One region of the Escherichia sp. B1147 genome, then DNA from elsewhere that is predicted to be linked to it. Evidence: predicted binding sites of a transcription regulator. Region 1 holds the regulator's gene; the other holds the start of a gene.
What was found. Region 1 encodes ArgR, which controls arginine synthesis, uptake and breakdown. Its sites were predicted from a motif close to ANTGAATAAAAATACANT; they were not measured.
Positions count from the first base shown of each region.

Region 2: argA (amino-acid N-acetyltransferase) is a predicted target of ArgR. The motif match lies at 1,571-1,588, and genes of this name have one in related genera.

Region 1 covers NZ_LFHY01000015.1:38,044-41,222, forward strand. The annotation lists gene aaeB (p-hydroxybenzoic acid efflux pump subunit AaeB) at 1-35, shown strand, start outside; gene A9180_RS15115 (hypothetical protein) at 127-399, shown strand; gene yhcN (peroxide/acid stress response protein YhcN) at 455-718, opposite strand; gene argR (transcriptional regulator ArgR) at 1,088-1,558, opposite strand; gene mdh (malate dehydrogenase) at 1,993-2,931, shown strand; gene degS (outer membrane-stress sensor serine endopeptidase DegS) at 2,996-3,179, opposite strand, start outside.
Region 2 covers NZ_LFHY01000015.1:516,002-519,180, forward strand. The annotation lists gene argA (amino-acid N-acetyltransferase) at 208-1,539, opposite strand; gene amiC (N-acetylmuramoyl-L-alanine amidase AmiC) at 1,771-3,024, shown strand.

The DNA.
Region 1 (3,179 bases):
TCCATAAGTATCAGCATGCGTTGACCGATAGTTAAGTCAAAACCGACGCCAAAAGCGTCGGTTTTTTCATGGCTATACTTAGCGATGATCGGCAGAACTTTCCGCGAAACGTGACGGTGGCAAGAGATGAATATCTATAGTTTTGATTTTGATGAGATTGAGAGTCAGGAGGACTTTTATCGCGACTTTAGGCACACCTTTGGTCTGGATAAAGATAAGGTGCGCGACCTCGACTCTTTGTGGGACGTATTAATGAATGATGTTCTGCCGCTACCGCTGGAGATTGAATTTGTTCATTTGGGGGAGAAAACGCGTCGGCGTTTTGGCGCGTTAATACTGCTGTTTGATGAGGCGGAGGAAGAGCTGGAAGGGCATTTGCGTTTTAATGTTCGTCACTAGCGCAAAAAAAGCCCCCGAACCGGGGGGCAATATCGTCGGACAAGACGATGAGGGTTTATTTGTACAGTTCAGCTGTGGCGTGCCAGGTATCGCCGCTACGCGCTTCGGTAATCTGGTAAGCAGTCGCGCCTTTCTCTTCCGCTTTTTTATTCAGCATTTCACGCATATCCATTGGAGAAGATGCTACACCGCTGACGGACACGGTGCCGATGGCTTCACGATTTTGTGCTTGAGAAGCATCAATGGAGTCGGCAGCGAAAGCACCGAAAGAGAGAACAGAGAGCACACTTAATGCAGCAACAGTGGTTTTGATTTTCATGATTTTTACCTCGACATAATCTTTTAGCTGGGTCTTTGTTTCGTGACCCGCATCACAGAATTAAGTATACACTAATTATCGAGCTAATTAATACCTGGCTAACTGTTTGGTGTGGATACTAAGTGTTAAAAAATATTATTTTTATAACTTAAAAGAATTAAAAAAAAGTACCATTCTTTATGGAAAAGTGTTTTGTATCAATTGGATATGAGTTTTTTGCGGAGTATGCGTTATTTGCTCTATACATTCATTTTGTGAATGAAATGTCATGCTAAAAGGCACTATTTGTTAAGTGTCAGGCAGAAAGAAACGGGGGATCGAGAGGAGATAGCAACATTTTCCCCGTCGCAAAGCGCGACGGGGCAGAGATTAAAGCTCCTGGTCGAACAGCTCTAAAATCGCTTCGTACAGGTCTTTGACGGTGAAACCTTTAGCAGGGGTGGTAAAGATGGTGTCATCACCTGCGATGGTGCCAAGAATACCTTCTGCTTTGCCCAGAGAGTCCAGCAGACGCGCAATCAACTGCGCCGCGCCAGGGCTGGTATGTATTACAACAACAGCATCGTTGTAGTCGATATCCAGCACCAGGTTCTTCAATGGGCTGGAAGTGGTAGGTACGCCCAGTTCAGCTGGCAGGCAGTAAACCATTTCCATTTTTGCATTGCGGGTACGTACAGCACCAAATTTGGTCAACATTCGCGAGACTTTAGACTGATTAATATTGTCAAAGCCTTGCTCCTGCAATGCGGCGACGATTTCACCCTGGGAGCTAAATTTCTCTTCTTTAAGTAACGCTTTAAACGCTTTAACTAATTCTTCTTGCTTAGACGAGCTTCGCATAAGTCACCCGATATGGTGGTTGATACAACATTATTGTGCATACAGATGAATTTTTATGCAAACAGTCTGCCCTGGAGAAGGCTGAAATAATGTTATGAAAGAGCGGGATTTTATCAAATTTCGTGATTGAGAAACATGCCTGCGTCACGGCGTGTAAATTCTGCTTAAAAGTAAATTAATTGTTATCAAATTGATGTTGTTTTGGCTGAGCGGTAGGGTATATTGTCACCACCTGTTGGAATGTTGCTCTAATGCATAAGCGGCTGTTAATTACGTAAGTTAGGTTCCTGATTACGTCAATTAAATGCATAAACGCCAAATTTGCGTGACTACACATTCTTGAGAAGTGGTCATTGTAAACTGTTAATTTGTGGATTAAGGTCGCGGCAGCGGAGCAACATGTCTTAGTTTATCAATATAATAAGGAGTTTAGGATGAAAGTCGCAGTCCTCGGCGCTGCTGGCGGTATTGGCCAGGCGCTTGCATTACTGTTAAAAACCCAACTGCCTTCAGGTTCAGAACTCTCCCTGTATGATATCGCTCCAGTCACTCCCGGTGTGGCCGTCGACCTGAGCCATATCCCTACTGCTGTGAAAATAAAAGGTTTTTCTGGTGAAGATGCGACCCCTGCACTGGAAGGCGCTGATGTGGTTCTCATCTCCGCAGGTGTAGCGCGTAAACCTGGTATGGATCGTTCCGATCTGTTTAACGTTAACGCCGGTATCGTGAAGAATCTGGTACAGCAAATTGCGACAACCTGCCCGAAAGCGTGCATCGGTATCATTACAAACCCGGTAAACACCACGGTAGCTATCGCTGCGGAAGTGCTGAAGAAAGCGGGTGTGTATGACAAGAACAAACTGTTCGGCGTCACCACGCTGGATATCATTCGTTCCAATACGTTTGTCGCTGAACTGAAAGGCAAACAGCCGGGCGAAGTTGAAGTTCCGGTTATTGGCGGTCACTCTGGCGTTACCATTCTGCCGCTGCTGTCTCAAGTTCCTGGCGTAAGCTTTACCGAGCAGGAAGTTGCTGATCTGACCAAACGTATCCAGAACGCGGGTACGGAAGTGGTTGAAGCGAAGGCCGGTGGCGGGTCTGCAACCCTGTCCATGGGCCAGGCAGCTGCACGCTTCGGCCTGTCTCTGGTTCGTGCGCTGCAAGGCGAAAAAGGTGTAGTTGAATGCGCCTACGTTGAAGGTGACGGCCAGTATGCTCGTTTCTTCTCTCAACCGCTTCTGCTGGGTAAAAATGGCGTGGAAGAGCGTAAATCTATCGGTACTCTGAGCGCATTTGAACAGAACGCGCTGGAAGGAATGCTGGATACGCTGAAGAAAGATATCGCCCTGGGCGAAGAGTTCGTTAATAAGTAATTGATTAGCGAATAATAAAAAACCGGAGCACAGTCTCCGGTTTTTTGTTTTTTTAATGACGGCCTTAATTGGTCGCCGGATATTCCTGAATAGTGACCTGCAATGTCAGTTTTTTATCGTCGCGCATCACCACCACCGGAATCACCGAACCTGGTCGAATTTCTGCCACTTGATCCATTGTCTCCAGAGCGGAGATTGCAGGCTTGTTATCCACCGAGATAATCAGATCGTTGACCTGGATACCGGCA
Region 2 (3,179 bases), 480 kb from region 1:
GCATCCGGCGATGAGTGCCAATGCCTGATGCGATGCTGGCGCGTCTTATCATGCCTACGGAGTGCTGCGTAGGTCGGATAAGGCGTTCACGCCGCATCCGACGATGAGTGCCAATGCCTGATGCGATGCTGGCGCGTCTTATTATGCCTATGGAGTGCTGCGTAGGTTGGATAAGGCGTTCACGCCGCATCCGGCGATTTCCATCGCTTATCCCAAATCCGCCATCAACACTTTGGATTTACGCTGGTAGTTATACAACTGCTTTTTGCTCTCCGGCAGCAAATCAATATCCACCGGGGTAAATCCACGTTCCTGGAACCAGTGAATACTGCGCGTGGTCAGTACAAACAATTTGCTTAAGCCGCTTTGCTTCGCCTGGGCCGCTATGCGTTCCAGCAAAACTTCGCCCCTTGATGAACTGCGGTAATCCGGATGTACAGCCACGCACGCCATTTCACCTATCTTCTCTTCCGGGAATGGATAGAGTGCTGCGCAGGCAATAGTCGTGTTATCGCGCTGAATAATAGTGAATTTATCGATTTCCATCTCCAGTTGTTCGCGAGAACGACGCACCAGAATACCCTGCTGCTCAAGTGGACGGATCAACTCCAGAATGCCGCCAATATCGTTGATTGTTGCGCGACGAATCTGCTCGGCGCTTTCCATCACAATCTGTGTACCGATACCGTCGCGTGAGAACAGCTCTTGCAACAGCGCGCCGTCTTCCTGATAACTGATTAAATGACAGCGACGTACGCCGCTGCGACAGGCTTTCACCGCGCCTCGCAAAAAGCGCACCGTACCAGAGTTGTAATCGCCTTTCTCTTCCTGGGCTTCTACCCGCGCTTGCGCCTCGTTAGGGAAAAGTTCGGAGACAATATCGCCATCGTCATTGGTGACACCTTGCGAAGAGCAAAAACCTATCATCTTCTCGGCTTTCAGTTTGATGGCCAGCTGAGTGGCAATCTCTTCCGAGGTCAGGTTAAAGCTCTCGCCAGTGACCGAAACCGCCACCGGCCCCATCAGTACAATCGCACCGCTGTCCAGTTGGCGATGAATCGCTTCTTCATCAATCCGCCGGATGCGCCCGCTATGGCAGTAATCCACACCATCATCTACGCCCAGCGGCTGGGCAATAATAAAATTGCCGCTGACGACGTTGATATGCGCGCCTTGCAATGGCGTGTTGTTGAGGCTCATTGACAGGCGAGCGGTAATATCCAGCTGTAACGTACCCGCAGCCTGCTTCACCAGCTCCAGCGTTTTGGCGTCGGTCACGCGCGTATTCTTGTGATATAGCGGCTCATGGTGATGCGCTGCCAGATTTGCGTCGATCTGGGGACGTGCGCCATAAACCACCACCAGACGAATGCCGAGGCTATGCAATAACCCAATGTCATTGACAATACTGGAGAAATTTTCATGCTCAATGGCTTCTCCGCCGAGCATGATGACAAACGTTTTTCCCCGGTGGGTATTGATATAGGGAACCGAATGGCGGAATCCCTCGACCAGCTCGGTTTTACGTTCCTTTACCACGGCACACCTCTTTGCATGATTATTCGAAATTACTGTATTTTTATTCTGTTTTTTCGCCGTGTGCAAGTGCGAATTTTATGCGGGAGCGACTTTTTTATCAGTAATACCGTGAATATAAATAGAATGTTTACCTTTTTATAGATGACAGATTATGCGTCTTTCGCTAAAGTTTCCGGTCAAATTGGTCGTTTACTTGTTACACAGCTTAGATTTCTTTTGCTCGGGAGAGGCATGTCAGGATCCAACACTGCAATCAGCCGCCGTCGTTTACTGCAAGGCGCGGGCGCCATGTGGCTATTGAGCGTAAGCCAGGTGAGTCTGGCTGCGGTCAGTCAGGTCGTGGCGGTGCGCGTCTGGCCTGCATCCAGCTATACCCGTGTGACGGTAGAATCAAATCGTCAGCTGAAATATAAGCAGTTTGCGTTGAGTAACCCTGAACGCGTGGTGGTGGATATCGAAGATGTAAACCTGAACTCGGTGCTCAAGGGGATGGCTGCGCAAATCCGCGCTGACGACCCGTTCATCAAGTCGGCACGCGTTGGCCAATTTGATCCGCAAACCGTGCGGATGGTTTTTGAGTTAAAGCAAAATGTAAAACCGCAGATGTTTGCCCTCGCGCCGGTCGCCGGGTTTAAAGAACGCCTGGTGATGGACCTTTATCCGGCCAATGCTCAGGACATGCAGGACCCACTGTTGGCACTGCTGGAAGATTACAATAAAGGCGACCTCGAAAAGCAGGTGCCGCCTGCACAGAGTGGCCCACAGCCTGGCAAGGCAGGGCGCGATCGTCCGATTGTCATTATGCTTGACCCTGGCCACGGCGGCGAAGACTCTGGCGCGGTGGGGAAATACAAAACGCGCGAAAAAGACGTGGTATTGCAAATAGCTCGCCGTCTGCGCTCTCTGATCGAGAAAGAGGGCAATATGAAGGTTTACATGACGCGTAATGAAGACATCTTCATTCCGTTGCAAGTGCGCGTAGCAAAAGCACAGAAACAGCGTGCTGACTTGTTTGTCTCTATTCATGCCGACGCCTTTACCAGTCGCCAGCCGAGCGGTTCCTCGGTGTTTGCGCTCTCTACCAAAGGCGCAACCAGTACTGCGGCAAAATATCTGGCGCAAACCCAGAACGCCTCTGACTTGATTGGTGGCGTGAGCAAAAGCGGCGACCGCTATGTCGACCACACCATGTTTGATATGGTGCAGTCGCTGACCATTGCCGACAGCCTAAAGTTTGGTAAGGCTGTGCTAAATAAGCTGGGTAAAATCAACAAGCTGCATAAGAATCAGGTTGAGCAGGCCGGGTTTGCCGTGCTGAAAGCGCCAGATATTCCATCCATTCTGGTCGAAACGGCGTTTATCAGTAACGTTGAAGAAGAGCGCAAATTGAAAACGGCAACTTTCCAGCAGGAAGTTGCGGAGTCTATTCTTGCGGGTATTAAAGCGTATTTTGCCGATGGGGCGACGCTGGCGCGAAGGGGATGATGTTTTAATTTATTTATTCAATGGGTTTATGTTTCATTGAGTCAATATTATTGATATGAATATTAGACAGTGATTTTGTGATTGTTGTCGAATATTTGAAAGTTGGCCAGAAAAATAAGTCTGGCGTCTCTTTTATTAAACACAATCCCGTGTAA